Regions from separate parts of the Massilia sp. IC2-476 genome, predicted to be linked through region 1. Evidence: predicted binding sites of a transcription regulator. Region 1 holds the regulator's gene; each other region holds the start of a gene.
The links. Region 1 encodes LexA, which represses DNA repair genes until DNA is damaged. Its sites were predicted from a motif close to ACTGTATNNNNATACAGT; they were not measured.
Positions count from the first base shown of each region.

Region 2: the regulator LexA is predicted to act here: its motif matches at 4,452-4,469, upstream of imuA (translesion DNA synthesis-associated protein ImuA).
Region 3: the regulator LexA is predicted to act here: its motif matches at 3,361-3,378, upstream of recA (recombinase RecA).
Region 4: the regulator LexA is predicted to act here: its motif matches at 5,489-5,506, upstream of LK539_RS17625 (ATP-dependent helicase).

Region 1 covers NZ_JAJFER010000001.1:293,841-301,483, forward strand. The annotation lists gene LK539_RS01395 (EAL domain-containing protein) at 1-404, opposite strand, end outside; gene LK539_RS01400 (inorganic phosphate transporter) at 531-1,541, opposite strand; gene LK539_RS01405 (DUF47 domain-containing protein) at 1,565-2,191, opposite strand; gene LK539_RS01410 (replicative DNA helicase) at 2,280-3,665, opposite strand; gene rplI (50S ribosomal protein L9) at 3,773-4,225, opposite strand; gene rpsR (30S ribosomal protein S18) at 4,263-4,553, opposite strand; gene priB (primosomal replication protein N) at 4,589-4,879, opposite strand; gene rpsF (30S ribosomal protein S6) at 4,919-5,305, opposite strand; gene lexA (transcriptional repressor LexA) at 5,604-6,236, shown strand; gene LK539_RS01440 (tetratricopeptide repeat protein) at 6,323-7,045, opposite strand; gene LK539_RS01445 (cystathionine gamma-synthase family protein) at 7,144-7,643, opposite strand, start outside.
Region 2 covers NZ_JAJFER010000001.1:450,914-458,556, reverse strand. The annotation lists gene LK539_RS02130 (NADP-dependent oxidoreductase) at 1-640, shown strand, start outside; gene LK539_RS02125 (hypothetical protein) at 664-819, opposite strand; gene LK539_RS02120 (endonuclease/exonuclease/phosphatase family protein) at 1,032-2,123, shown strand; gene LK539_RS02115 (DUF4375 domain-containing protein) at 2,133-2,558, opposite strand; gene LK539_RS02110 (DUF86 domain-containing protein) at 2,558-2,995, opposite strand; gene LK539_RS02105 (putative Na+/H+ antiporter) at 3,019-4,257, opposite strand; gene imuA (translesion DNA synthesis-associated protein ImuA) at 4,488-5,222, shown strand; gene LK539_RS02095 (DNA polymerase Y family protein) at 5,152-6,669, shown strand; gene LK539_RS02090 (response regulator) at 6,859-7,308, shown strand; gene LK539_RS02085 (GNAT family N-acetyltransferase) at 7,316-7,643, opposite strand, start outside.
Region 3 covers NZ_JAJFER010000005.1:305,213-312,855, forward strand. The annotation lists gene sucC (ADP-forming succinate--CoA ligase subunit beta) at 1-521, opposite strand, end outside; gene LK539_RS15580 (DUF2889 domain-containing protein) at 592-1,155, opposite strand; gene recX (recombination regulator RecX) at 1,731-2,189, opposite strand; gene recA (recombinase RecA) at 2,209-3,288, opposite strand; gene LK539_RS15595 (response regulator transcription factor) at 3,538-4,239, shown strand; gene LK539_RS15600 (sensor histidine kinase N-terminal domain-containing protein) at 4,236-5,822, shown strand; gene LK539_RS15605 (DUF4212 domain-containing protein) at 5,812-6,105, shown strand; gene LK539_RS15610 (sodium:solute symporter family protein) at 6,102-7,643, shown strand, end outside.
Region 4 covers NZ_JAJFER010000006.1:321,306-328,948, forward strand. The annotation lists gene LK539_RS17580 (hypothetical protein) at 1-184, opposite strand, end outside; gene LK539_RS17585 (phosphoribosyltransferase) at 181-906, opposite strand; gene LK539_RS17590 (Hsp20/alpha crystallin family protein) at 1,003-1,473, opposite strand; gene LK539_RS17595 (hypothetical protein) at 1,828-2,286, shown strand; gene fghA (S-formylglutathione hydrolase) at 2,401-3,243, opposite strand; gene LK539_RS17605 (chromate transporter) at 3,304-3,879, opposite strand; gene LK539_RS17610 (chromate transporter) at 3,876-4,460, opposite strand; gene LK539_RS17615 (hypothetical protein) at 4,509-4,682, opposite strand; gene LK539_RS17620 (hypothetical protein) at 4,879-5,112, shown strand; gene LK539_RS17625 (ATP-dependent helicase) at 5,532-7,616, shown strand.

The sequences.
Region 1 (7,643 bases):
TCGCGGTCGACCAGGGCCACGGCGGATATATATTGTTTGGAGAAAATCCCTGCCTCGAGCGTGCCCGACAGGTCGATACGCCGCCCCGATACCGCCCAGTTGTGGCGCAACAACAGCAACAGGCGATCGGTGTCGCCGATCGAGCGTTCGGTGCGGATCACCAGGCTGCGCGTATAGGCATCGACCTGTTGCGCCAGTTCGGTGCGGCGATCGCTCAGCTCGCGCCCGAGGTCGAGCAGCACATAGCTCCACAGCGCGACCGCGGCAGCCAGCGCGAGCGCCGGCCATACCAGCAGCAGCGCCATGCGCGGACGCAGGAAGGCCAGCAGCGGTCGCAGGCTGTCGATGGCCCGGAGTCCGGTCGCGGTTCCGGCGGGCATTGCCTTGTCGGCTTGCGGGGTCATGGCTCTGGTCGGATGGGCAGCGGCCCGTCCAGTATAACCGCGGGGGCTGCGGGTACCCGGACACGACGGGCGAAAAAAAACCCGGCAGCGCCGGGTTTTCTGGAAGCATTGCTTTCTCTGCTGTGCTTACATGATGTGGGTGCCGATCCACCAGGCCACAGCCGCCATGAAGGCCGACGCCGGGATGGTGAAGATCCAGGCCCAGACGATATTGCCGGCCACGCCCCAGCGCACCGCCGACATCTTCTGCGAGGCGCCGACGCCGACGATGGCGCCGGTGATGGTGTGGGTGGTCGACACCGGGATGCCGAAGTAGCTCGACATCAGCAGCGTCATGGCGCCACCGGTCTCGGCGCAGAAGCCGCCTACCGGCTTGAGCTTGGTGATCTTCTGGCCCATGGTCTTGACGATGCGCCAGCCGCCGAACAGCGTGCCGAAGGCGATCGCCGCGTAGCAGGAGATGATGACCCAGGCCGGCGGGTGCGCATCGCTGGCGCTGACGTAGCCGGCCGCGATCAGCAGCATCCAGATGATGCCCATGGTCTTCTGCGCGTCGTTGCCGCCGTGGCCCAGCGAGTAGGCGGCGGCCGAGGCCAGCTGCAGGCGGCGGAACCAGGTATCGACCTTGCGCGGCGTGGACTTCACGAAGCTCCACGAGACGATCAGCATGATGATCGAGCCGAGGATGAAGCCCAGCATCGGGGCCACCACGATGAAGGCGACGGTCTTGAGCAGGCCGCCGGCGACCAGCGAGCCGGTGCCCGCCTTGGCCACCGCGGCGCCCACCAGGCCGCCGATCAGCGCGTGCGAGGACGAGGACGGGATGCCGTAGTACCAGGTGATGATGTTCCAGGCGATCGCGCCGACCAGCGCGCCGAAGATCACGTAGTGGTCGACCACGTGCGGGTCGATGGTCCCTTTGCCGATGGTCTGCGCCACCTTCATGTTGACCACGAAGATCGCGATGAAGTTGAAGAAGGCCGCCATCGCCACCGCATGGTGCGGCTTCAGGACGCCGGTCGACACGACGGTAGCGATCGAGTTCGCCGAGTCGTGGAAGCCGTTCATGAAGTCGAAGACCAGCGCCAGCAGCACCAGCATGCCCAGCACGTAAATGCTGATGTTAACAGTTTCCATAATTGTTCTTGTTGTTGGCCGCGTTATGCGTTTTCGACGATGATGCCTTCGATGATGTTGGCGACATCCTCGCAGCGGTCGGTCACGGTCTCGAGGATCTCGTAGATGGCTTTCATCTTGATCAGGTTGCGCACGTCCGGCTCATCGCGGAACAGCTTGGACATGGCGGCGCGCATCACGTGGTCGGCGTCCGACTCGAAGCGGTCGATCTCTTCGCAGATGGCGACGATCTTGGCGGCGTTGCCCATGTCGTGCAGCAGGGCGACGGCTTCCTGGACCTTCTTGCAGGCCGACAGGCACAGTTCGGCCAGGCGCGCGGCTTCCGGGGTCACGGCGTGCAGGTCGTACAGCGACACGGTCTGGGCCGCGTCTTCCATCATGTCGAGGATGTCGTCCATGCTGGTGATCAGCTTGTGGATGTCGTCACGGTCGATCGGCGTGATGAAGGTCTTGTGCAGCATGTCGACGGTGGCGTAGGTGATCTTGTCCGCCTGTTTCTCGATGCTCTCCACGGCGTGGGTGCGGTTTTCCAGGTCGTCGAAGTTGGTCATCAGGCCAACCATTTCCTGGGCACCCTTCACGCACAGTGCGGCGTGCTGGTTGAACAGGTCAAAAAACTTGCCCTCCTGGGGCATCAGGCGTCCAAACATATTATTCTCCGTTGTGAATCTCTTGGGACTTCGAAACCGCCGCCACGGCTGGCAGCGGAAAAGGATTGAAACTGCGGCTTATCGAAACTTAGTCGCCCTGGTAGATACTCAGGTTACCGCTATAGTTGCCGAACTTGGTGTAGGAGCCGATCCAGGTAAGGCGAATCGCCCCGATCGGGCCGTTACGCTGCTTACCGATGATGATCTCGGCGGTTCCTTTATCGGGCGAGTCGGGATTGTAGACCTCGTCGCGATACAGGAAGATGATAACGTCCGCATCCTGTTCGATAGCGCCCGATTCGCGCAGGTCGGACATGACGGGTCGTTTGTTGGGGCGTTGTTCCAGCGAGCGGTTCAGCTGGGACAGTGCGATGACGGGGCAATGCAGCTCTTTCGCCAGGCCCTTGAGCGAACGCGAGATCTCCGAGATCTCGGCCGCCCGGTTGTCGCCCGGCTGGCTGCCCTGCATCAGCTGCAGGTAGTCGACGATGATCAGGCCAAGCTTGCCGCACTGGCGCGCCAGGCGTCGTGCCCGCGCGCGCATTTCGATCGGATTGAGCGCCGGCGTCTCGTCGATGTAGAGCTGGGCGTCGTTCATCTTCTGGATCGCATGGGTCAGGCGCGGCCAGTCTTCGTCGTTCAGGCGGCCGGTACGCAGGCGGTGCTGGTCGAGCTGGCCCACCGAGCCGAGCATACGCATGGCCAGCTGGGCGCCGCCCATCTCCATCGAGAACACGGCCACCGGCAGGCCGGCTTCGATCGCGACGTTCTCGCCGATGTTGACCGAGAACGCGGTCTTGCCCATCGAGGGACGGCCGGCCACGATCACCAGGTCGCCCGGCTGCAGGCCGGAGGTCATGCGATCGAGGTCGATGAAGCCGGTCGGCACGCCGGTGATCTCGCCCTGGTTCTCGCGCGAGTACAGTTCGTCGATGCGCTCCACCACCTGGGTGAGCAGCGGCTGGATCGGGTTCCAGCCCTGCTGGCCGCGCGCGCCGGTTTCCGCGATCGCGAAGATCTTCGACTCGGCCTCGTCCAGCATCTGCTTGACCTCCTTCCCTTGCGGGTTGAAGGCGTTGCCCGAGATTTCGTCGGCCACCGTGATCAGGTTGCGCAGGATGCCGCGGTCACGCACGATCTCGGCGTAGCGGCGGATGTTGGCGGCGGACGGCGTGTTCTGCGCCATCGCGTTCAGGTATTGCAGGCCGCCGACCTCTTCGGCCTTGCCCAGCATGTTGCAGGCTTCGTAGACCGTGATCACGTCGGCCGGCTTGCCGGCATTGATCAGGCGGATCATCTGTTCGAAGATGATGCGGTGATCGTAGCGGTAAAAATCCTCCGCGTGCATGAAGTCGGCAATGCGGTCCCACGCGGCATTGTCGCGCAGGAGGCCGCCGATGACGGACTGCTCTGCTTCGATGGAATGCGGCGGGATGCGCAGGGAATCGACTTGCGGATCGGCTGGGGAATTCATGGCGGGCATTATACCTTCTCCTGTCATCCGGCTGTCATAAAGGCTCAGTTTTTCAGGACGTAAAAAAAGCCGGGCGAGCCCGGCTTTTTCATTTATACAACACTTGCTTAGGCAGCTTCACCGACAACAGCGATGGTGATCTCCGAGACGACGTCGGTGTGCAGCGCGACGGCGACCGGGAATTCGCCGGTGGTCTTCAGCGGGCCGGTCGGCAGGCGAACCTGCGACTTCTCGACCGGGAAGCCTTGCTTGCTCAGGGCTTCGGCGATGTCGAAGTTGGTGACCGAACCGAACAGACGGCCGTCCACGCCCGCCTTCTGGGCGATGGTGACGGTCATGCCGCTCAGCTTGTCGCCTTGCGCCTGGGCAGCCGACAGCTTTTCAGCTGCTGCTTTTTCCAGTTCGGCGCGCTTGACTTCGAACTCGGCCACAGCAGCCTGGGTAGCGCGGCGTGCCATCTTTTGCGGGATCAGGAAGTTACGTGCGTAACCGTCCTTGACTTTGACGACGTCGCCCAGGTTGCCGACGTTAACAACTTTTTCGAGCAGAATAACTTGCATATTTTTTCTCCAGGATAACTGACTGACGTGCCGACGCTTAAGCGTTGTGCAGGTCGGTGTACGGCAGCAGCGCGAGGTAGCGTGCGCGCTTGATGGCGGTGTCGACCTGGCGCTGGTAGTGCGCCTTGGTGCCGGTCAGGCGTGCCGGCATGATCTTGCCGTTTTCCTGGACGAAGTCCTTCAGGGTGTCGACGTCCTTGTAGTCCACCTGTTCCACGCCTGCGGCGGTGAAGCGGCAGAACTTCTTGCGCTTGAACAGCGGGTTCTGCTGTTTGCGCTTGAGTTTTTCTTTAGCTTTGTTTTTGTCGAACTTTTTACCGAATGCCATTTCGAGGCTCCTGTATCTAATCTAAATTGGCCGTTTTAGGCGGCACTGAAATCAATGATGTGAAACACCAAGGCTTTGCTGTTGCGGTTTTTTCGTGCAAGGAATCCTTCGAACCGGTAGGCGGCGCCGAGTTCGGCGCTGTCCAGCCTGCCTGAAATCTCGCCCGCGCCGAGCGCAGGCATTTCAAACTCGACCAGTCTTGCCACTCCGGCTTCGACCTGCTGCGAACTGTGCTGCAGGATGGCGCCCACGATGGGGACGCCGGCCGGGGTGAATCGCAGTACGTCTCGCTCCGCGATGGTCGCGATGAGCTGGAACTGATTCACTGCGATGCTTTACTTGGTTCGTTAATTCCTGGAAAAAACTTAGGCAGCTGCGGCCGGGGCAGCGGCTGCTGCTTCTGCGCGGTGGCTCTTGGCTGCGTCTTCGCGCTGGACCGACTTCATCATCGGCGACGGTGCGGTTTCGGCCTTCTTCATCTTGACGGTCAGGTGACGCAGGACGGCATCGTTGAACTTGAATGCGGTTTCCAGCTCGACCAGGGTCTCGTTGTCGCACTCGATGTTCATGCAGATGTAGTGGGCTTTCGGCAGCTTCTGGATCTGGTAAGCCATCTGGCGACGGCCCCAGTCTTCCACGCGATGGATGTTACCGCCGCGGCTGGTCACCGTGGTCTTGTAACGCTCGATCATCGCCGGAACTTGCTCGCTCTGGTCCGGGTGGACGATAAAAACGATTTCATAATGACGCATGCAACACTCCTTAAGGACGTTTAAACAAATGCCCACCTCGGCGTCAAGACGAGTGTGGGAAGGGGTAAGCCCACGATTATAGCCGGAAAAGCGGGCAGTTGGGAAGCCGGGGTGTGGTTTGGGATGGAAGGAGACCTTGCCTGTCCGCCAAGTACCTGCGTACACGCCGCCACACTTTGGCAGTCGGAGGACCCGGATTGCACAATTTTTTTACACTTTTCCCGCGTTTGCCCTTGCGCATTGCGGAATACTGTACAAAAATACAGTCTGCTCTTACAACTAATGCCGTATAACACCCATGCTCAAGCTCACTGCAAGGCAAGAACAGATCCTTAACCTGATCAAGGAAGCGATCGAGAATACCGGTTTCCCGCCGACCCGCGCCGAAATCGCGGCCGAGCTGGGTTTCAAGTCGGCCAACGCGGCCGAGGAACACCTGCAAGCCCTGGCGCGCAAGGGCGCGATCGAGATTTCGCCGGGCACCTCGCGCGGTATCCGCCTCGTCGGCGCCTCCGTCGAGCAGATCCCGATGCCGCCTCCGAACCTGATGATGTCGCTGCCGCTGGTCGGCCGCGTCGCCGCCGGTTCGCCGATCCTGGCGCAGGAACACGTCGAAGCCACCTACTCCGTCGACACCGCCATGTTCTCGGCGCGCCCCGACTTCCTGTTGAAGGTCAAGGGCTGGTCGATGCGCGACGCCGGCATCTGCGATGGCGACTTTCTGGCGGTCAAGAAGGTCGACAGCGCCAAGAACGGTCAGATTGTCGTCGCCCGCCTGGGCGAGGAAGTCACCGTCAAGCGCTACCGCAAGACCGGCAACCTGGTCGAGCTGCTGCCGGAAAACCCGGACTTCAAGGTGATCCAGGTGACGCCGGAAGACGAGTTCGCGCTCGAGGGCCTCGCAGTCGGCCTGATGCGCAGCTGGCACTAACAATTCCCCCGATGGCTGCGTTGCATCGCCTTGCCCTCGGGGTTTTGTTAGTCGAGCGTAAAAAAAGCGGGCACGGCCCGCTCTTTTTATTTGTCCTTGAACAGGGTCGAGCTGTTGGTCTTGACCATCTTGTTGTGTTCGGAGACATAAGCCTCGGTCGCCTTGCGCCAGGCTTCGAAGTCCGCCAGGATCAGCTTCGAACTCACCTTGGCCTCCTCCGACAGGTTGGCCTGCAGCTGCTCCAGGTGGGCGTTCGATTTCTCCAGCTCGTCCTTCTTCATCAGCTTGCGGATGTCTTCCGGCACGCGCTTGGTGAGCGGCGAGGCCGCATTCAGGTTGGTGACGTACTTGTTGTAGCAATCCTGCCAGGTGTTGATGGCGGCGCCGATGCGGTCGATGTCGGCGTTGATCTTCGACATCGCCGGGATGCGCGGCGCCGTGCAGCGGAATTCGCCCGACTTCAGGTCTTCGCCATCGTAGCCGCTGATCCAGTAATCGATCTCCTTGCGGCGCTTGACGCGCTGGTCCATCAGCTCGAGGGACGCGATCGCGACCTTGTTGCCCTTGGCGGCAGCCTTCTTGAACACGGCCTCGGCCTTCGCCTCATCCACCTGCCCCGCTTCGCCGTACCAGTACATCTGGCCGAGCGCCTGCTGCGCGTCCGGGTTACCGGCATTGGCCAGTTTGGTATAGATCTTCAGCGCCGCCGCGTAGTCCTTTTTCTCGAACAGGGCGTTGGCGTCTTCCAGCTCGCCGGCAAAGGCGGCGCCGCACAGCAGCAGGGAGGCAAGGAACAGCTTGGTCTTCATAGACGTGATACCGATGGGAATGGAGTCCCATGATAGCGGTAATGTGCCGTGCCGCTCAACCGCTGAATGAAAAACGGCAGCCGTAGCTGCCGTCGTGTTTACGCTTCCAGCGCCTGGCGGAAGTCCGCCAGCAGGTCGTCCGTGTCCTCGATGCCCACCGACACCCGGATCAGGGATTCGGCGATGCCCATGCTGGCGCGACGCTCGGGCCCCATCTCGAAGAAGATCGTGTGCGCCACCGGGATCACCAGGGTGCGGGTGTCGCCCAGGTTGCTGGCCGGGATGCCCAGCTTCAGGCGGTTCAGGTAGTCGAAGCAGTCGATATCCTCGCGCAGCTCGAAGCTCATCAAGGAGCCGCCCGCGCGGAACAGCTCCTTCGTGATGCCGTGCTGCGGATGCGAAGGCAGGCCCGGGTAGTGCACTGCCGAGACCCGCTCATCCGCCTCCAGCATCTGCGCCAGCGCCAGCGCATTGCTGCTGGTGCGTTCCATGCGCAGCGCCAGGGTCTCGGCGCCCACCGCGATGTGGTGCGCCGCCTCCGGGCCGAGCGCCGCGCCGAAGTCGCGCAAGGCCTTGGCGCGCAACTGGGCCAGGCCCT
Region 2 (7,643 bases), 160 kb from region 1:
CATGCCGGGCTTTACGGCCTGGGCCGGCCTGTTGCAGATCGGCCGCCCGGCGCCGGGCGAAACCGTGGTGGTGGCCGCGGCTAGCGGCGCGGTGGGCTCGGCGGTGGGGCAGATTGCCCGCATCAAGGGCGCGCGTGCGGTCGGCATTGCGGGCGGGCCGGACAAGTGCGCCTTTGTGCGCGATGAGCTGGGCTTCGACGCCGTGATCGACCACCGCGCGCCTGATTTCGCACAGCAGCTGTCCAGTGCTTGCCCGGCAGGCATCGACGTCTATTTCGAAAACGTGGGCGGCAAGGTGTTCGATGCGGTGTTCCCGCTGCTGAACGATTTCGCCCGGGTGCCGGTCTGCGGCCTGATCTCGCAGTACAACGCCTTGCCCCAGGCCGAACCGGGACCGGACCGCCTGGCGCTCGTGATGCGCGACGTGCTGAAGAAGAGTCTGACGATCCGCGGTTTTATCCAGCGCGAATTTGCGAACCTGCGGCCTGCCTTCCTGCAGGAAGCCCAGGGCTGGATTGCCGACGGCTCACTGCGCTACCGTGAGGACATTGTCGAGGGCCTGGAGCGGGCACCGGCCGCCTTTATCGATTTGCTGCAGGGGCGCAATTTCGGCAAGCTGGTCGTCAAGCTGGGCGAATGAATCTGGCTGTTCGGAGGGGGGCGTCAGCCCCAGAGCAGGAAGTAGAGGGCGCCGTAACCGAGCACTGCCGCTAGCGCGACAAGGAGCAAGCCCAGCAGCGGATAGACATTGACGCGCTGCTTGCGTCCTGGCCGGCGTTTCGGGAAATGTCTCGCTTGTGCTATGTGAATGGTATTCATAGGGCCGCCTCTGGAGTTCGGTTAAGGGTGAGATTACGGCCTCTGCCAAAAGTTTCAAGTGTTACGGCCAAACTGAAAAGAATTCTTACAAATTTCCAGAATGCACCATATTACTTAGCGCGCATACGCACGCTAACGCACAGACGGCTACGCCGGAAAGGAGCATATTCGAGGCATTGTATTGATGAGCCATAACCGACTTTGAGATCGCCATGCTGCTGCCTACCTTCGTGACCCTGGTTGCCGTCATCGTCCTCGCGACGCTGCTGCCCTTGTTGCGATGTACCGGGTGGTGGATCCGCGACCTCGATTTCCCGCGCCTGCAGCTGGCCATCCTGTCGCTGGCGGTGCTGGTCGGGCAGTTCGTGTTCCTCGACTGGCGCGACAGCCATTTCCACTGGCTGCTGGTGGCGAATGCCGCCTGCCTGGCCTACCAGGCTTGGTGGATCATTCCCTATACCAAAGCCTATCCCCGTGAAGTGAAGCCCGCCGTGATCGCCGACAGCAGCCGGCAGTTCCGCATCCTGACTGCGAATGTCCTGATGCCGAACCGGAATGCCGAAGGCCTGATCACCCTGATCCGTGTGCACAATCCGGACATCTTCGTCACCCTGGAAACCAATGCATGGTGGCAGGAAAGGCTGGATGTGCTGGAAAAGGACTATCCGTATTCGCTTAAGTGCCCGCTGGAGAACCTGTACGGGATGCACGTGTATTCGCGCTATCCGCTCGAGGACAGCGCGATCCAGTTCCTGGTCGAGGACGACATCCCCTCGATGCACACCCTTGTGGTGCTGCCGTCCGGGCACAAGGTGCGCATGCACTTCCTGCACCCGACGCCGCCGAGCCCGACCGAGCACATGGAATCGACCCAGCGCGACGCCGAACTGTTAGTGGTGGCCAAGAGCGTGGCCGAGGCCGGCCTGGCGACGCCGGTGATCGTCGCCGGCGACCTGAACGACGTGGCGTGGTCGACCACGACCCGGCTGTTCCGCAAGATCAGCGGCCTGCTCGATCCGCGCATCGGACGCGGCATGTTCAATACCTTCCATGCCGGCTTCTGGTTCGCGCGCTGGCCGCTCGACCACCTGTTCCACAGCGAGCATTTCACGCTGTCCTTCATCCGGCGCCTGCCGTCCTTCGGCTCGGACCATTTCCCGATGCTGGTCGAACTGACCTATGACAGCAAGCACGGCGCCGGCCAGGAAGGACTGGTCGCGGACGAGAAAGACCATGCGCTGGCCGATGAAAAGATCGCCGCCGAGGATGTGACGGTGGACGACGTGCACGAACCCCAGGCGTGAGGCCGGGGCTTATGCTGCCCTTGAACGCTTGAGGAAATCTTCCACGACAGAGTCGAGGTCTTTGCGGGCATAGATGAGATCTTCCAGCCGCTGCATGGCCTGTTCGAATTCGTCGGAACTAGCCTCGAGAAAGCGCTGGCGCCGTTCAGCAGACTGGTGTGGCGCTTCGAACGGAAACATTGCAAGCAGGGCGGCAAGACCTTGCGCGATCTCGTTCAAGCCGACGCGCTGGAATGCGTCGACAAAGATCCCATAGTCGGGATTGTCCGAGAAATTTGCCTCGAAAAAATACTGAAATCCGCCATTGCCAATGATGCCGAGAGCAGTGTCGACGATGATAGCGCTGCGGCAGGGATCGTTGAGGTGCTCGAGCGGCTTGCCTAGCTGTTCGAACATGGTATAGCAGGTCGACAGCATATCCTTGCCCTGCACCATTATTGGTCTCCCGACCTTCCTTCCACGCTGGCGGCGCCGGCGACCAGGGCTTGGGCATACAGGGTGAAATCATCCAGCCCCCGCTTGATGATGGTCACCAGGGCCGGCAGCGGCGCTTCCTGGTAATCCCATTCGGCGCGGCAGAATTCGCCGGTACGCTTGAGGTCCTCGGCCAGCGTGGGCTGGATCCAGCCGTGCTCGGCCAGCAGGGTGATGACTTCGCGCTCGTCGTGCGGCAGGCCGAGCCTGGCGTTGCCGATCACGTAGTCGCCCATCTCGATGGCCGCTTCCCAGGCGCGGATCACGTTGAGGGTGGCCGCATCCTGGCGCGTCAGGTCGGTAACAAACGTGGTCGGGTCCTTTTCGTACTCTTCCCGCGCGCGCCGGCAGCAGCGTTCGATCGTGCCGGCCTTGTGAATCAGGATGTCGTCGTCCATCAAACCCTCCGCGCGTCTTTTAGTTAGATCAGGAACATCAGCGCCGCTACACAAGTCGGCCCCAACGCTCCCAGGAACAGCCCGCCCATGCCGATCGAACCGTCATTGAAACCCTCGCGCAGCAGGGCGGCGCCGGCCGGGTTGGGGGCGTTGGCGATCACGGTCAGCCCGCCGCCGCCGACCGCGCCGGCCACCAGCATGTACTTGGCGTGCTCGGACAGGCCTTCGATCAGCGAACCGAGGTAAGTCAGTGCCGCATTATCGGTGATTGCGGTCAGGGCCAGCGCGCCGAAGAACAGCGCGGTCGGCTCCAGGCTGGAGACCAGCGGCTGCAGCCACCACTGCTGCATGCCGCCCAGCACCACCAGCCCGGCCAGGAAGAAGCCGACCAGCAGGCCTTCCTTCAGGATCAGCGGCGACTGGTGCTTGGGGTAGGCCTGGGTATAGCCGAGGAAGAGCAGGAACAGGCCGATGAACAGCACCGGGTGGTGCGCCAGCAGCACCACGCCCGCCAACAGCAGCAGGTGAACTAGCGACACGATGACCGGCATGCGGACATCTTCCACCACGGCGCCAGGCGCCAGGTGGCGGCGCAGCAGCAGGGTCACGACCGTCGCGTTGATGCACACCGCCAGCGCGGCGCGCCAGCCGAAGGTGGCGGCCATGTAGGCGCTGTCCCAGCCCCAGGTGCCGGCCACCATCAGCACCGGCGGCGCGGCATAGGCGGTGAGGGTGCCGCCGATCGAGACGTTGACGAACAGCACGCCCAGCGCACCGTACTTCATCCATTCCGGAATGCCGGGACGGAACACCTGGGGCGCCAGCATCAGGGCCGCCAGGGTCATCGCGGCCGGCTCGGTGATCAGGGAACCGGCCAAGGGCACCAGCGCCAGGCCGAGCCAGCACAGCGCCACCTCGGTGCGCACCGGGGCCAGGCGGGCGAGCAGGGCGAGCAGGTCGCGCACGGCGTCCAGCACCGGCTTCGAGGCAGCGATCACCATCACCACGAACACGAACAGCGGCTCGGTGTACTGGCGCGTTTCCGCATAGCGGATGGCCTCGCTCCCGCCGGCCAGCAGCGCCATGGCCAGGATCAGCACGAAGGCCCAGAAACCGAACACCACCTCGACTTCGCCCAGCAGGTGGAACAGGCCGGCATGGCGCGGATGGCGCCGCGCGAGCGAATGGAACAGCTTGGTGGAAAAGGTATGGACGAGGGCGATCGCGAACAGGATGGCGCCGGTGAGCTGGAGCGTGGTCACGGATGGACTCCGTGGCGTGCGGGAGACAGATTGCGCATTGTCTGGATGGTAATGGACGAAGCCGCATTATTCCATGTTTCGCAGCGACGGCCTTGGATTGTCGGGCAGAGAGCACCTTTAGCTTCTGTCAATACCAATCACCCAACTGGTATGGCCGAAATGAATACACCTTGCCAAACCCGGGCTCAACGAGTACTGTACGTTTATACAGTATTTGTTTGCCAACCCATATGAATTGCTCATCCACACCGGGGGTATCCCCGCTGGCTGCGCCGGAGGCTTTGCACCCTTCGCTGTGGCGCGCCTCGCAGCTGGCGCGCTCCGGCACGCGCTGCATCGACACCGGTCATGCGGCGCTGTCGCCCCAGCTGCCGGGTGGCGGCTGGCCCGTCGGCACCCTCGTCGAACTGCTGCAGCAACAGCCCGGCATCGGCGAGATGCGCCTGCTGCGCCCGGCCCTGCAGGCCTGCGCCGAACGCCGCATCGTCCTGCTGCAGCCGCCCCATCCACCCCAGGCCCTGGCGCTGGCTGCGCTGGGTTTGCAACCTTCGCAACTGCTGTGGCTGCGTACCAGCCGCAGTGCCGACGCGCTGTGGGCGGCCGAGCAGGTCTTGCGCAGCGGTAGCTGCGGCGCGCTGCTGTTCTGGGCCAACCATGCACGCGGCGAAAGCCTGCGCCGCCTGCACCTGGCGGCCCAGGCCGGCGAAACCCTGTTCTTCATGCTGCGCCCGCTGGCCGCGGCCCAGGATGCCTCGCCCGCGCCGCTGCGCCTGGCCCTGCGCCCGGCGGCCGGCGGCGTGCACATCGACTTCGTCAAGCGCCGGGGGCCGCAGCGCGATGCGCCGCTGTTCCTGCCGCTTGGTTTACCACTTGCTTCTTCTCTCCTGCAACGACATGCGTTTGTGGATCGGCCTGTCCCTACCCCAGCTGGCGCTCGAAATCTTCAGCCCCAACTGGTGCAATGACGCGGGCAGCGTCGTGCTCGAGCAGGAGCGCGTGCTGGCGGTCTCGCCGCTGGCACGCGCCGCCGGCGTCGGGCGCGGCATGCGGCGCGGCGGCGTGCTGATGCTCATGCCCGAGGCGCGCCTGCACGAGCGCGACCCCGCGCGCGAAGCCGAGGCGCTCGATGCGGTCGCGCTGGCGATGCTGCAATTCACGCCCCAGGTCGCGCTGGCCGAGGAAGCGACGCTGCTGCTCGACATCGGCGCCAGCCTGCGCCTGTTCGGCGGCATCCGCGCCCTGTGCGCACGGGTGCGCGCCAGCCTGCAGGCGCTCGGCTTCACGGCCTCCATCAGCTGTGCGCCGACGGCGCGCGCGGCCTGGCTGCTGGCGCGCGCCGGCGCCAACCGGCTTGCCCATGGCCAGCGGCAGGGCCGCGGACGTGCGCTGCGCATGGCCTCGCTCGAGCGCCGCCTGGAACACTTGCCGGTGGCGCTGCTGCCGCCGGCCCGGCCCTACATGTCCTGGTTCGAAGGCATCGGCTGCGAGCGCCTGGGCGAGCTGCGGCGCCTGCCGCGCCCCGGCCTGCAACGGCGCTGCGGGCGCGAACTGCTCGACACCCTCGACGCCGCCTACGGCATGTGTCCCGAGCTGTTCGAATGGGTCGCGCCGCCCGAGAGTTTCCGCGCCCGGCTGGAACTGTTCGACCGCATCGAGCAGGCCGATCTGTTGCTGGCCGGCGCCCGTCACCTGGTGCTGCAGCTGGTCGGCTGGTTGTGCGCGCGCCAGCTTGCGGTCGAGCGCATCACGCTGCTGATGGAACACGAGCGCGGACGGGTGGGGATGCCGCCCACGCCGCTCGAGATCGCCCTGGCCGAGCCGAGCTGGCGCGACGAGCACCTGGTGCGCCTGCTCAAGGAACGCCTGGCCCGCCAGGAGCTGCCGGCGCCGGTCATCGGCCTCGGCCTGGAGGCGCGGCAGGTGAGGGCGATGGCGCCGCCCACCGAATCGCTGTTTCCCGAGCCGGGCGGCAGCGAGGAAGACCGCATGCGCATGCTCGAGCTGCTGGTGGCGCGGCTGGGCGCCGACAACGTGCTGCAGGCGCTGCCGCAGGCCGACTACCGGCCCGAGGTCGCTAACGAATGGGTGCCGGTGCAGCAGAAGGCCGAGCGTGCGGCGCAGGCTGCGGCGCGCCTGCCGCCGGACGTGTCCAGCCTGCCGCGCCCGAGCTGGCTGCTGGCCAAGCCGATCGCGCTGCTTATACGCAACCACCGACCCTTCTACGGTTCGCCGCTCAAGGTGGCCTCGACGCCTGAGCGCATCGAGGCCGGCTGGTGGAGCGACACGCAAACCCGGGACTATTTCATTGCGGAAGGCCAGGACCATACGCTGTACTGGATCTACCGCGAGCGCATCGTCGGGTCGGGCGAGGATGCCGAGCCGCGCTGGTACCTGCACGGGCTGTTCGGCTAGCACGGCGGCTGCGGCCTGCTGCGCGAGGCGCGGGCCGCGTGTCCCATGCATATCCGCGCGGGGTCATGGTGCGGCTAACCGGGCGCTTCAATTTGCGCGTTTGCGCGATACTAGCGCCAGGTCGACAGGCGGCGTGCATGTTGCATTGCGCCTGCGTCGGCAATCGATCATGCATGGGATGGAGGCTGAGTGTTCGGCTTGATGAGCAGCCGCTGGTGCAGCGCGGGACATCCGGGATTCCCTCCTGGTGCTGGACAGCCCTACGGGGAAGACACGGAAGCGCAGGTGGGCGGCATCCGCAAGGTGCTGGTCGTCGATGACGAAGCCGACGTCGCCGACCTGGCCGAGATGTTGCTGTCGGCGCATGGTCTGGATGCCATGGTCGCCTATTCCGCCGCCCAGGCCCTCGAGCTGCTGGCCACCCATCCCGACATCGACGCCGTCATTTCCGACGTCATGATGCCCGGCATGAATGGCCTGGAACTGGCCGAGCGGATTTCACGCAACTATCCCAAGGTCAAGATCATCCTGGCATCCGGCTACATGGCCCCGTCCATGTTCAACGGCCAGCCGCTCAAGCAGCTGTTCATCGCCAAACCCTACCGGATCGACCATCTCCTCAAGCTTCTGCACACCTGAGCCGGCATCAAGGCGCCAGCGCAACACGCGTCAGGTGCAGCTGGGTCCGCACCACATAGCCCAAGGATTCGTACAGGGCGATCGCACCCTTGTTGCTCGGATACACATGCAGGAAAGGCTGGTCGCCCTGCGCGGCGATGCGGCGCGTGCGCTCGGCCAGAAGCTGGCGCGCATAGGCCTTGCCACGGAAATCCGGATGCACGCACACCGCGCTCACCTCGACCGCACCCGTCGGGCGCATCCGCTCTCCCGTCATCGCCGCCAGCCGCCCGCCTGCGCGGATGCCGAGGAACTCGCCCAGCTCGTGGGTGCGCCCGGCAAACGGTCCTGGATTG
Region 3 (7,643 bases), on a different contig from region 1:
ACCGACGCTTCCGGCACGCCGATCTTGCGGGCGATGTCGTCTGCCTGCTCATTGGTCAGGCCGATCGACGGTTCGATCACGACGTTGTGGATCTTTTCCGGGTTGCTGTGCGCGACTTCTTCGATGTCCATGCCGCCTTCCGACGAGGCCATCAGGACGACCTTCTGGGTGACGCGGTCGGTCACCAGGGAAACGTACAGTTCCTTCTTGATGTCAGCGCCTTCTTCGATCAGCAGGCGGCGGACTTTCTGGCCTTCCGGGCTGGTCTGGTGCGTGATCAGCTGCATGCCCATGATCTGGTCGGCGTATTCCTTGACCTGTTCCAGCGACTTGGCAACCTTGACGCCGCCGCCCTTGCCGCGGCCGCCTGCGTGGATCTGCGCCTTGACGACCCAGACCGGGCCGCCCAGCTCTTCAGCAGCCTTGACCGCCTCGTCCACCGTCATGCACGGAATGCCGCGCGGAACGGTCACTCCGAACTTTCGGAGGATCTCTTTGCCTTGATACTCATGGATCTTCATGCTGGCTTCCCTTCTTCTATTACTGAATTAGAAATACGGTTGAGTTACAAAAAATGACAAACATCGAATCCTAACCCGACACGGCTTTGATGGACCAGCGGGGATAGTAGGTGGCCACGGCCGGTCCGTCGCTGCGCAGCGCATGGCAACGGTCGAGCTCGAAGGGCCGTTCGGCCGAGTTGTCTTCGGCGCCGCCGCGCGTATCGAACACGTCGTCGGCGTAGGCCTGCAGCGCTGCCGTGGGCAGCACCTGGGCCAATTCGGTCAGGTGGGTGCAGCCGAGCACGCCCGAGAGGCGATCTTTCAGGTGCAGCCGGAAGTGGGTCATCAGCGACAGACCGACCAGCTTTTTGTAAGCAGGGCCAATCGTCTCGCAGAAACCGGGATACGGAACGGCATCGGACGCGGCTTCGGCGTCCACGATGGTCAGATTGCGGTCGATGGTGACACGCAGTTTAAGGTCGTGCACCGGCATACCGCCCGGGCGGGTGCCCGAGCCGAGCTCGATGTCACGGGTTTTGACGTCGCGGATACTGGCGTCCAGATCCCACAGGCCATCGTCGCGCGCATAGGCTTCGACGGTGATGGCGCGCGTATGCCGGAGCGAGCGCGATACGGGAGGAGACAGGGGCATAAAAACCAATGCCGCTTGCGCGGCGGTTAGTGGTGCAGCCAGTGTGCGTCATGCACGTTGACGTAGCTTCTACGACAACAACCGCTCATGCGGCGCTGCTTAAACCGTGAAAGTTTAGCACAGGGCGTTGTCGGTTGCACTGCAACAGAGATGTTTTTGCCATCTGGAAACTACATTCCACGGATTTCTTGTTGAGTGGCCAATGTTGCATGTGGTTGGACATGTCGGCGTAGCTGTTGGACCAATTGATGAGCTTGCGCCATCGTTTACCGCGTGGGCGGCGGGAGCGTCGTGCCTGTTCGGCGTTTACGGTGGAGCCGCCCACCCTACGAGGCAGCGGTAAACGCACAGCGCCAGCGTGCAGCGCCATCGTCCGTTGAGGAATATGCCGGGGCATATCGGAGATGACGCTCCACGCTGGCGCCGGAGCAAGGCTTCTCTACTATATAGAGAGCACGGAAATTGAAGGGTGATACAGCAGGCCTGCGGCCAAGCCTGGCATATCGTCGGAGCAGCCTGGGGCCAGGCCGGCTCGTCTCGGCAGCAGGCGCCAGTGGATCTTCTACAGCGCCTGCTTACAGCTCGTCGTCGTCGGGAGCGCCCTGCATCGCGGTCCGCGCAGCGCGTTGGGAGAACCCACGCTGCAGCAGGAAGCGCATCTGCTTGGCACGCTCGGCCGCATCGACGGCGACGGTACCGAACTTGCGCTGCCAGACTTCCCTGGCACGCGCTGTTTCGCTGTCGGCAAGCGAGGACCTGATTTCTTCCAACGCTTCGCCCTTGAGGCCGTGGCTTTGCAGCTCGGCCATCACGCGGCTGTTGCCGAAACGGCCCGCCTTCCTGTTGACCAGGGATTCGGCGAACCTTTCCTGCGACAGCCAGTTGTTCTTCTCGAGGAAATCCAGGAGGGCTTCCACGTCATCGCCCTCCTCGGCATAACGGGCCAGCTTGCGGCCCAGCTCGAGCCGGCTGTGTTCGCGCATCGACAGGTATCGAAGCGCGCGTCCTTTCAGGCTGAGCTGGGGTGCCGGCATGTGCTACAAGGGCCAGCGATTACTCGCCGACTGCCTTCAGCGCCTTGCCGCTGTCTTCGACAGCAGCCAGCACCGGCGGCAGTTCGCGCACGCCCAGGGCGGCACGGACCTTGTTCTCGATTTCGCGTGCCAGTGCCGGACGCTCTTTCAGGAACAGGCGGGCGTTGTCCTTGCCCTGGCCGATGCGTTCGCCGTTATAGCTGTACCACGAACCCGACTTCTCGACGATCTTGTTGTCGGCGCCCAGATCCAGGATTTCGCCTTCGCGCGAGGTGCCTTCTCCGTACAGGATGTCGAAGTGGGCTTCCTTGAACGGCGGCGCGATCTTGTTCTTGACGACCTTGACCTTGGTTTCGTTACCGATCACTTCGTCGCCCGACTTGATCGAGCCGGTACGGCGGATGTCCATGCGCACGGAGGCGTAGAACTTCAGCGCGTTACCGCCGGTGGTGGTTTCCGGGCTGCCGAACATGACACCGATCTTCATACGGATCTGGTTGATGAAGATGACCAGCGTGTTGGTGCGGTTGATCGAGCCAGTCAGCTTGCGCAGCGCCTGCGACATCAGTCGCGCCTGCAGGCCCGGGAGCGAGTCGCCCATGTCGCCTTCGATTTCAGCGCGCGGGGTCAGTGCCGCCACCGAGTCGATGACCACCAGGTCGACCGAGCCCGAACGCACCAGTGCGTCGGTGATTTCGAGGGCCTGTTCGCCGGTGTCCGGCTGCGAGATCAGCAGGTCGCCCAGGTTGATGCCCAGCTTCTGCGCATAGGTCACGTCGAGCGCGTGCTCGGCGTCGATGAAGGCGCAGGTGCCGCCCAGCTTCTGCATCTGGGCGATGGTCTGCAGCGTCAGGGTGGTTTTACCCGACGATTCCGGACCGTAGATCTCGACGATACGGCCGCGCGGCAGGCCACCGACGCCCAGCGCGATGTCCAGGCCCAGCGAGCCGGTGGAAACAGTCTGCACTTCCTCGACCGGTGCGCTGGTGTCCATGCGCATGACCGAGCCCTTGCCGAACTGCTTTTCGATTTGCGCCAGGGCGGCTGCGAGCGCCTTGCCCTTTTCAGCGGCGTTTACTGCGGTTTTTTTGTCGTCCATGGTGTACTTTCAGCTGTGGAGTAGGCAAGGTAGGGTCGCTACCGCGCAAATCAAGGTCTTCGCTATAAAAATACTGTATGTAAATCCAGTGGTTTAATCAGCGAAATCAAGACACTACTGTATATAACTCCAGTAGTTTATGCAAGCGAAAAAAGTCGCGGTGTTGTTATCTGCAAGACTCGCATTGTTGCGATAAATCAAACACAATAGGGGCTGTTTGAGGTCTAACGAAACACCAAAGGTGGTCCCATGCGAATTCTGCTCGCCGAAGATGATAGCGTACTTGCCGACGGGCTAACACGTTCCCTGCGCCAGTCCGGCTACGCCATCGATTGTGTCAAGAACGGCCAGGATGCCGATACGGCCCTGTCCACCCAGGAGTTCGATCTCCTGATCCTCGACCTCGGCCTGCCCAAGCTGTCCGGGCTGGAAGTGCTGCGCCGCCTGCGCGCCCGCTCTTCGCTGCTGCCGGTACTGATCCTCACCGCCGCCGATTCGGTCGAGCAGCGCGTCGAAGGCCTCGATCTCGGCGCCGACGACTACATGGCCAAGCCCTTTGCCCTGTCCGAGCTGGAGGCGCGGGTGCGCGCCCTCACCCGGCGCGGCGCCGGCGGCGGCCCGGCCGTGGTGCGCCACGGCCCGTTGGTATACGACCAGGTCGGCCGCAGCGCCTACATCAACGACCAGATGCTCGACCTGTCGGCGCGCGAGCTGGGCCTGCTGGAAGTGCTGCTGGCGCGCACCGGGCGCCTGGTGTCCAAGGAACAGCTGGTCGACCACCTGTGCGAATGGGGCGAGGAAGTCTCGAACAACGCCATCGAGGTCTACGTGCACCGGCTGCGCAAGAAGATCGAGGTCGGCGGCGTGCGCATCGCCACCGTGCGTGGCCTTGGCTACTGCCTCGAGAAATACTCCGACGCCCCGCGCACGCCGGCTCCAGAACCCAAGTGAACGAGCGCGACGCCGGCCTCACGGACCCGCCCTCCTCCGGGGCGGGACAGGACACGCCCGCGCCCTTCCAGCCGCTACAGCCGGCGCCCTACGTGCCGCCCAATCCGGAACCCGACGAGAACATCCGGCACTCGCTGTTCGGCGAGATCCTCGACTGGATGCTGGCCCCGCTCCTGCTGCTGTGGCCGATGAGCATCGCGATTACCTACCTGGTGGCGAAGTCGATCGCCAACCAGCCCTTCGACGACGCGCTGGAAGACCGCGTCACCGTGCTGTCGCAGCAGATCCGCACGGTGGCCGGCCGGCCCACGGTGCAGCTGCCCGGTAGCGCGCGCGACGTGCTGCGCGCCGACGACGTCGACAGCGTCTATTTCCAGATCAGCGGCCCGGACGGCGCCCACCTCGACGGCGACCGCGACCTGCCGCGGCCACGCACTGGCAACAGCGGCATGAACGCCGACGAGCGCGCCCGCAATGGGTCGGTGGCCTTCCGCAACGACAGCATCCACGGTACGCCGGTGCGGGTTGCCTATTCCTGGGTCAGCCTCGATCCGCTGGGCGCGCGCGCCAACGGTCTACCGGCCGGCCTGGCCCTGGTACAGGTTGCGGAAACGCTCGACAAGCGCGCCCACCTGGCCAACGAGATCATCAAGGGCGTGATCCTGCCCCAGTTCATCATCCTGCCGGTGATCCTGGCCCTGGTCTGGTTCGCCCTGTCGCGCGGCCTGTCGCCGCTGGCCGAGCTGCAGGAACGCATCCGCGCCCGCCCCCAGGACGACCTGTCGCCGATCGACCCCCGCCAGGTGCCGGAAGAGATTTCGCCGCTGGTCGGCTCTTTCAACGACATGCTCGAGCGCCTGGCCCAGACGGTGGAGATGCAGAAGCGCTTCATCGCCGACGCCGCCCACCAGATGAAAACGCCGCTGGCCGGCATGCGCATGCAGTCCGAGCTGGCCCTGCGCCAGGTCGACCCTGACGAGATCCACCGCTCGCTGGAACAGCTGGCCAAGAGCTCGGAGTCGGCCACGCGCCTGGTCAACCAGCTGCTGGCGCTGGCGCGCGCCGAGAACCAGCCGCACACCGGCCTGGCCTTTGAGGAGCTCGACCTGGCCCAGCTGGCGCGCGCCACCGTGCAGGACTGGGTACAAGCCTCGTTCTCGCACCGGATCGACCTCGGCTTCGAACCTGCGGACGCGCCGCTGCTCATCGCCGGCAATGCGCTGATGCTGCGCGAACTGCTGTCGAACCTGATCGACAACGCGCTGCGCTACACCCCGCAGGGCGGCAGCGTGACGGTGCGCGTGCGGCGCGACGGCGAGCACGCCCTGCTCGAGGTCGAGGACACCGGCCCCGGCATCGCGCCCAGCGAGCGGGCCCACGTGTTCGAGCGCTTCTACCGCATCCTCGGCAGCAACGTGCAGGGCAGCGGCCTGGGGCTGGCGATCGTGCGCGAGATCGCGCAGCAGCACGGCGCCGAGATCGACATCTTCAACAACCCGCGCAGCCACTCGAACAAATATCCGGGCAGCCTGTTCCGCCTGACCTTCCCGCCACCTCTTCGCGAGCCCGACGATGCCGAATGAATCCTTGCCTCCCCGGGCCGGCGCCGAGGCCGCCCGTGCGGCCCACTGGCGCGCCACGCGCCGCCTGACCGCCGTGCTGATGGTGCTGTGGCTGTGCACCGGCTTCGGCACCGTGTACTTCGCGCGCGAGCTGTCGCACTTCTCCCTGTTCGGCTGGCCGCTCTCCTTTTACATGGCGGCCCAGGGTGCCTCGCTGGTGTCGCTCGCCATCATCGCCGTCTACGCGTGGCGCATGCACCGCCTCGACCGCCGCTACCAGGCCGGCGCCAGGGAGGACGCATGAGTGCGGCCAAGCGGTCTTATTTCCGCAAGCTGTCGCGCTACTACCTGTGGTACACCGGCTGCTTCGCCCTGTTCCTGGGGTCGCTCGCCCTGCTCGAACAGGAAGGCATGCCGCGCCTGTGGATCGGCTACATCTTCATGTTCGCGACCATCGCGCTGTACGCCACCATCGGCGTGGTGGCGCGCACCTCGAACGTCACCGAGTACTACGTGGCCGGGCGGCGCGTGCCGGCCCTGTTCAACGGCATGGCCACCGCCGCCGACTGGATCTCGGCGGCCAGCTTCATCAGCCTGGCGGGCGGCCTGTACCTCTACGGTTTCGACGGGCTGGCCTACATCATGGGCTGGACCGGCGGCTTCGTCCTGGTGGCCTTGCTCATTGCGCCCTACCTGCGCAAGTTCGGGCAATACACCATCCCCGACTTCCTGGCGGCGCGCTACGGCGGCGGCGCGGGCGGACGCGGCGGACCGGTGCGCGCGCTGGCGGTGGCCGCCACCATCCTGGTCTCCTTTACCTACGTGGTGGCGCAGATCTACGCGGTCGGCCTGATCGCCTCGCGCTTTACGGGGGTGGACTTCTCGGTCGGCATCTTCCTCGGCCTGGCCTCGATCCTGGTGTGTTCCTTCCTGGGCGGCATGCGCGGCATCACCTGGACCCAGGTGGCGCAGTACATCATCCTGCTGGTCGCGTTTCTGATTCCGACCATCTGGCTGGCGGCCAAGCATGCCGACAACCCGGTGCCGCAGGTGGCCTATGGCTCGCTCCTGCCCAAGCTGGCCGCGCGCGAGCAACAGCTCGAGAACGACCCGAGAGAAGAACAGGTGCGGGCCGAGTTCCGCCGCCGCGCCGGCGAATACGCGGTGCGCCTGGCGGCCCTGCCGGCTTCCTGGGAGGCGGGCAAGCTGGAAGCGCAGCGCCAGCTCGCCGCGGTGCGGGCCCGCAACGCCTCGCTGACCGAGGTGCGCCAGGCCGAGCGGGCGCTCGCCACCTATCCCGGCTCGCCCGACGAAGCGCGCGCGCTGTGGCAGGAAAAGCGCGACGCCAACCTGGCGCGCGCCCGTCCGCCGGTGCCGCACACGGTGCCCTTCCCCGGCGCCACCGAGGCGGATTCGGACAAGCGCCGCAACAATTTCCTGGCCGTGGTGTTCTGCCTGATGTTCGGCACCGCCGCCCTGCCCCACATCCTGATGCGCGCCTACACCACGCCCTCGGTCAACGAGACCCGGGTGTCGGTGTTCTGGACCCTGTTCTTCATCCTGCTGATCTACCTGACCATCCCGGCGCTGGCGGTGCTGGCCAAGTACGACATCTACACCGCGCTGGTGGGCAGCGATTTTTCCGCGCTGCCGACCTGGATCTCGTATTGGTCCAACGTCGACAAGGTCAATCCCCTGCTCAGCATCGCCGACATCAACGGCGACGGCGTGGTGCAGCTGGCCGAGATCGCGATCGACGCCGACGTGCTGGTGCTGGCCACCCCGGAAATCGCCGGCCTGCCCTACGTGATCTCGGGCCTGGTGGCGGCCGGCGGCCTGGCG
Region 4 (7,643 bases), on a different contig from region 1:
CGTGGTCGACCGATGCCCCGGTCCGGCTACCTGCGGTGCGCAGCGCGGAATAGGCCCGCGAACGACGCGCGGAGCCGCGTTCGGGGTCAAGCAAGTACATCAGCAGCGCGCCGGCCGCCGCCGCCCCCAGCCATTTGCCCACGTTGCCCATATCGGTACCCGTCTCGGTTGGTATCGGTTTCATGTCCGCTCCTTTCTGTTGTCCTGGTTGCCTTGCCGGGCGGCGGGGCCTGCCCACGCCTGCGCCAGCAAATCCTGTACTTCTTCGTCGTCCGTCTGCTCGAAGGCGCGGTAGTACTGGCCGACCGCATGAAAGCGCGGCGGTGCGAGCGGGCAGACGACTTCGTCGGCTTCCCGTTCGAGGCGCGCGAGGGTAGCGGGCGCACCCACCGGCGCCGCCACCACCAGCCGCGCCACCTGCTGACCGCGCACGACCCGGACCGCGGCCAGCATGCTGGCGCCGGTCGCGATGCCGTCGTCGACCAGGATCACGCAGCGCCCCTGCAGCCGCGGCGGCTGCCGCCCGCCCCGGTAGAGGCGATTGCGCCGATCGAGTTCGGCCAGTTCGCGCGCCGTTACCTGTTCCACCTGTTCCTGCGTCACCCCCATCAGCCCGGGCACGCCCGGCTGCAGCACGCGTACGCCGCCACTGCCGATCGCACCCATGGCGTATTCCTCGTTGTGGGGCATGCCCAGCTTGCGCACCAACAGCACATCGAGCTCCGCACCGAGGGCCCTGGCCACTTCGAACGCGACCGGCACGCCACCACGCGGCAGGCACAGCACGAGGAGCTCGGGCTGGCCGGTGAGATGACGCAAGCAGCGCGCCAGCTGGCGGCCGGCGTGGGTGCGGTCCTTGTAGCCATCGGTATCCGGCATGGTGCAGCAAGCGAAGGACGTGATCATCGAATGCAATACGGCCGCGCCGCGCCGCGGCAGGGCGCCGCAACGCGGTCAGCGGACCAGGGACAGCGCCGCAACCGGCGCTTGGCGCGGGCGACGCTACTGGATGGTCAGGCGGCGTGCTTCAGTACCCTGCTTTTTGGGCAGGCTCAACTGCAGGACGCCGTTCTCGAGCCGTGCCTGAGCCGTACCGTCGTCGACTTCGGTGGGCAGGGCAAAGCTGCGCATGAACCTGCGTGCGGTGCGTTCAGCATACACCACGGTTTCACCCTCACGGCGTTCGTTTGCCGAGCGGCATTCCGCCTCGATCGTGACGCGCTGTCCGTCCACCGAAACCCTGACGTCCTCCTTGTTCACGCCGGGAAGTTCGGCCTGGATTTCGTAGGTTTTCTCGGTTTCGCTGACGTCCAGGCGCGGCGTCGCGGCGGCGTCGCCTGCCCATTGCCCGCCCTGGGCGAGCGGGGCGAAGAAGTCCTGGAACATGCTCTCGACCATGCGTCCGAACTGGTCCTCGACGGCACCAGGGCGGTAGGCCGGGAGCGCGGCATTGCCTCTCCTGATGAGATTCATGATGGCCTCCATGGATGAACATTGACGTGGCCGGCGGGGGCCGGCAGTTCATTTATAGGACGAAGGTGGCCAGTTTTCAAGCGGGCCGGACGGGCTCACACAGCGGAAGGCAAACAGCCGGGGTCAGGTCTGACATGTGGACACGAGCTCTGCCTGGACGCAGTTGTTATTGTTGAGCTCGTGTCTGATTGTCAGACCTGACCCAGGCTTGTTCAGGATTGCTTGGTACTGTAGACAGCATTGGTGCAGCACCGAACCGATCGACTTCCTTTCCCCGACGTATGGTGAAAACTGACCAGAACCAAGCGAGCTTGATCGCTACTCCATTACTGAACCATATTGATCGGAAGCCTCATGCAAAAGTACAAAGCAGCCATGTTGGGAGGAGTCGTTGCCGGCGTCGTGACGACCGCGTTCATGTTTGCAGGCCGCAAGAGCGGACTGCTGACCAAGACCCTGGACCGCGACGCGGTCGACTGGATTGATCGCACGACCGGATCGCGCGAGGTGATTGGAGACGCTGGCACGAGCGTCGTCGAATTCGCCAACCACCTCGGCGCATCCGCGGCGTTCGGCGCAGCCTTGCCAAAACTGCGGGAATGGGCTCCCGGCCTGTCGCCGACAGCGTTAGGCGTGCTGTACGGCTCCGCGCTCTACGCAGTGAACATCGGCGGCATTGCACCAGTGCTCGGCATTACGGAAGGCGAGGTGAAGGCCGGTCCACGCAAGGCCGGCGAACGTTGGGCCGTCCATGTGCTGCAGGCCGTGGTGACTGCGCTGGTGGCTGAACGGCTGGAGCGGCAGCGCCGGTAGTGAATCAGCTGCCCGCCCGGCCAGGGACGGGCAGTATAGGCGCCACTGCGATGCGCCGATGTGCCTGCATCAGCGCCTTTGCGGACCATGGAGTCCGGTAGTCGCGTCGCGCCCTCAGCCCAGCAGGCGCCGGTGGAAACGCAGGTGATCCTCGACGAAGCTCGAGATGAAGTAGTAGCCGTGGTCGTAGCCCTCGTGGCGGCGCAGCGTGAGCGGCTGGCCGGCGCGGGCGCAGGCTTCCTCGAAGGCTTCCGGATACAGCTGCTCGGCGAGGAATTTGTCGGCCAGGCCCTGGTCGATCAGGATCCCGCCGGGGAAAGGCGCTTCCGTCATCGCGCTCATCAGTTCGGTCGCATCGTACGCGCGCCAGGCTGCCTCATCGGCGCCCAGGTAGCCGCCGAAGGCCTTCTTGCCCCAGGGGCTGCGCACGGGCGCGGCGATCGGCGCAAATGCCGATACCGAGCGGAACAGCCCGGGATTGCGCAGCGCCATCATCAAGGCGCCATGGCCGCCCATCGAGTGGCCGAAGATGCCTACCCGCGCCGGGTCGGCCGGCAAGCTCGCCAGCACCAGTTCGCGCAGCTCCAGGATGTGGCTGTACATGCGGTAGTGCCGCGACCATGGTTCTTGCGTCGCGTCGACGTAGAAGCCGGCGCCCGCGCCGAAGTCCCAGTTATCGGTCTCGCCCGGCACGCCGGCGCCGCGCGGGCTGGTGTCGGGGGTGACCAGGATCAGCCCTTGCTCGGCCGCGATGCGCTGGGCGCCGGCCTTGATCATGAAAGTCTCTTCGGTGCAGGTCAGGCCGGCGAGATAGAACACTACCGGCAGGCGCTTGCCTTCGGCGCCGGGCGGCAGGTAGACGGAAAAGCGCATTGGCAGGCCGATCGCCTTCGAGTCGACACGGTAGAAACGCTGGAGGCCGCCGAAGCAGGCATGTTCGCTGAGCAGTTCAGGCATGGTTGTGCTGGATGAGTGGTCAATCCCGCAAGTATGCCCTGCGCGGTGCATGCTTGCCAGTCAGACGAATCCGAGCGCGCCGACCAGGGCCCCGGCGCCGAGCATCCACAGCAGGTGCAGGCGGGTGCGCCAGATGACCAGGCAGCTCAGTAGCGCCAGCAGCCAGGTGGGCCAGCCGGCGAGGTGCGCACCGGCGCCGGCAAGCAGCCAGCTGGTCGCCAGCAGCATGCCGATCACGACCGGCGCCATGCCCAGGCGGAAGGCGCGCACCGCGCGCCGCTCGCGATTGCGGTGGCCCCACTGGGCAACCTGGTAGTTGAGGATGGAGGAGGGCAGCAGGATGGCAGCCATGGTCATGGCCACGCCGGCAAAGGCGGCGGCCAGGCTGCCGGTGTTCATGCCCAGGTGCCAGCCCATCAGCGCCACGAACAGCACGTTCGGACCGGGCGCGGCCTGGGCCAGCGCAATCGCGTCGCTGAACTGCGACTGGCTCAGCCAGCCTTCCTCCTGCACCAGGAAGCGCTGCATGTCGGCGGTGACGGAGATCGCGCCGCCGAACTGCAGCAGCGACAGCATCAGGAAGTGGACGAGCAGGCTCAGCCAGTCGTGCCAGCCGAGCGCCAGCGGGGCCGTCATGCGCGCAAGCGGCGCCAGGCCAGCAGGCAGCCGAACCCGCCCACGGTCGGCAGCACCCACACCAGCGGCACACGCAGCCAGGCCAGCAGCACGAAGCTGGCGCCGACCAGGGCAAGCGACCAGGGCAGGGGAATCGGGTTGCGGGCGAGCGCCGTGGCCAGGCGCAGGCCGGCCGCCGCGATCAGCCCGGCCGACACCGCCGCCATGCCGCGCAGGGCGCCGGCGACCATGGGATGTGCGGCGTAACGCGCGTGCAGGGCTGCCAGCAGCAGCACCAGCGCCAGCGGCACCACCAGCAAACCGGCCACTGCGACCAGCGCCCCGGCCGGGCCGAACCAGCGCGCGCCGATCATGATCGACAGGTTGACCACGTTCGGCCCCGGCATGATCTGCGCAACGGCCCAGTCTTCGATGAACTCGTCCTGCGTCAGCCAGCGCTTGCGCTCGACGAGCTCGCGCTGCACGACCGCCAGCACGCCGCCGAAGCCCTGCAGGGCCAGGACGGTGAAGGAAACAAACAGGTCGGCAAGCGAGCTGGGGCGGGAGCGCTCGGACGGCGCGGTGGAAGGCGAAGCAGTCATCGGAAAATTATCACCGCCCCTGGCGCGCCCTGTCCATTGGCCTTGGGCTCAGCCTCCGCCAATGCCGCGCATGACCTTGCCGCTGCCGCCGCAGTTGGGGCAGGTCTTGCCGTCGACCTTGCCGCTGCCGGCGCAGTCTTCGCACACGTCTTCGCCGGCGCCGGGCGTGCCGGGTTCCGCTTCATCGCCGGGATTCAGGTCGGGATCGGGATGCATGCTCATGGAGTCCTCGCAGTGGTTGTTGGCGCGGCCATTGTAGGCGCGGCCCGGCAGAGGCGGCGCAGCGCAGGCACGCGTGCGGTGCCGAGCACGAAGCGGGAACGCACGGATTGATTCGCATCAGATATTGACATTGTTCGCGCTTCCCCCATACTTTCGTGCAGCCGCACCCCCTCCGTCCAGAAAGGTCAGGCGCACGATGAATTCCCTTTGCAGCTCCCCGAGCAATCCAGACGGCGCCAGTAGCGCCGATAGCCGGCGCGACCTGCGCCAGCGCGACATCGTGGACGACGCCATCGCCCTGATGCGCGTTGCCGGCACCCTGTCCGCACTCGAATACCTCAAGTCGCGTGCCGTCGATGGACGCATCATCGCCCGCGTGCTGCTCGACCCTGCGCGACGCCGGCTCAGCCCGGGCCAGGCGCTCGCCTGACTCGTAGCGTCCCGCGGTGCGGGTCATCCGTGGTTCAGGGAACCGGGCTTATGCACAAAAAATTCCTGATATTAATTTTGTATTTTTATGCGGCGTGCATGCGACAGGCCCACGTAAGCCCTTGATTTGTGGGGCTATCGGGGCTGCCTTCCCAATAGGCAAATTGTTGAAAGCCGCACGGATGGCCGCGTTTGGCATGTCAAGCCCCCGCTTTTCCACATAGTTATTCACAGACTTTGTGGATATCCGGAAAACTTTTTAAGTATTAACTACTTAGCACGACTTCTGCATGTAATCCATGACCTGATCAAAGGAAAATCCGTCTTTCAATCGTGCGCGTACTTGCAATGCGCCGAATTTCGACTTGCACAAGAGAACTGGATAAATGTACAGTATGGCATTTCCACGTTCTGCCTGCCATGTCTGCCGTCCTCGACCAGCCCGCCACCGACGATCCCTTCGCCGGCCTGAATGCCGAACAGCGCGCCGCGGTCGAACACGACGTCGGCGCCGACAATGTGCGCCCCCTGCTGGTGGTGGCCGGCGCTGGTTCGGGCAAGACCAATACCTTGGCACATCGCGTTGCGCGCCTGATCGGGGCGGGCGCCGATCCGCAGCGCATCCTGTTGCTGACCTTTTCGCGCCGCGCCGCCGGCGAGATGGGCCAGCGTGCCAGCGGCGTGCTGCAGCGGCTGCTCGGCAAGGGCGGGACGCAGACCCAGGTCACGCTGCCCTGGGCCGGTACCTTCCACGCGATCGGCGCGCGCCTGCTGCGCCAGTATGCGAGACGCATTGGCCTGGACGAATCCTTCACCATCCACGACCGCGGCGACTCGGAAGACCTGATGGGACTGGTGCGCCACGAGATCGGCCTGTCGAACACGGAGAAGCGATTCCCCCTGAAGGGCACCTGCCTGTCGATCTACTCGCGCGTGGTCAACAGCCGCGAGCCTTTGGCGTCGGTGCTGCAGTCCACCTTCCCCTGGTGCAGCGAATGGGAAGAGCAGCTCAAGCGCCTGTTCGGCGCCTATGTCGACGCCAAGCAGGAGCAGAACGTGCTCGACTACGACGACCTGCTGCTGTTCTGGGCCGAGATGGCGGCCGACCCGGAACTGGGGCTGGAGATCGGCGCGCTGTTCGACCACGTGCTGGTCGACGAATACCAGGACACCAACCGCCTGCAGGCCTCCATCATTACCGGGATGAAGCCGGACGGGAAGGGCGTGATGGTGGTCGGCGACGATGCCCAGTCGATCTACGCCTTCCGCGGTGCGACGGTGCGCAACATCCTCGACTTTCCGAAGCAGTTCACCCAGCCCGCAGCGCTCATCACGCTCGAGCGCAACTACCGCTCGACCCAGACGATCCTGGACGCCTCCAACGCCGTCATCGCAGCCAGCAGGGAGCGCCATGCCAAGACGCTGTGGACCGACAAGGCGTCCAGCCTGAAGCCGCAGCTGGTGCTGATCCCGGACGAAGCGCAGCAGGCGCGCTGGGTCTGCAATCGCATCTTCGAACATCGCGAGGCGGGCATCGCCCTGAAGTCGCAGGCGGTGCTGTTCCGCGCCGCCAGCCACAGCGCGGCGCTGGAGCTCGAACTGATGCGTCGGAACATCCCCTTCGTGAAATTCGGCGGCCTGAAATTCCTGGAAGCCGCCCACATCAAGGACGTGCTGGCGGTGCTGCGCTTCGCCCAGAATCCGAATGGGCGCATGGCGGGCTTCCGCGTGGCCCAGCTGATCCCGGGGATTGGCCCGGCTACCGCCACCCGCCTGCTCGACGCGGTGGGCGAAGCCACCGATCCGGCGGCGGCGGTGGAGGCCTTCGGCGCGCCCGGCAAGAGTCAGGACGACTGGGCCGCCTTCAGCGCGCTGTACCGGCGCCTGCGCACGCCGGGCCTGCGCTGGCCGGCGGACATCGAGCTGGTCAAGGCGTGGTACTTGCCGCACCTGGAGCGCATGTACGACGACGCCCAGGTGCGCGCCGCCGACGTCGAGCAGCTGACCCAGCTTGCCGGCGGCCACGCGACGCGCGAGAGCTTCCTGGCCGAGATCACGCTCGACCCGCCCGAGGCCACCAGCGACCGTGCGGGTCCTCCGCTGCTCGACGACGACTACCTGATCCTGTCGACCATCCACTCCAGCAAGGGACAGGAGTGGAAGTCGGTGCACGTGCTGAACGTGGTGGACGGCTGCATCCCTTCGGACATGAGTACCGGGAACCAGGACGACATCGAGGAAGAACGGCGCCTGCTGTACGTGGCGATGACGCGCGCCCGCGAGCACCTGCAGCTGGTGCTGCCGCACCGCTTCTTCATCAAGCAGCAGGCCTCGATGGGCGACCGTCACGTGTATGCGGCGCGCACCCGCTTCATCACGCCGGCCATGCTCAAGCATTTCGAGGAAACGACCTGGCTCGATGCGGATTCCCAGCAGCTGCGCAAGCCGGTACCGGAGAGCGTGCGCATGCTGGTCAGGGAGCGCGCCAGGAACGCGTGGAAATGAGCGCAGATCGACCCATTTTAGGGACTT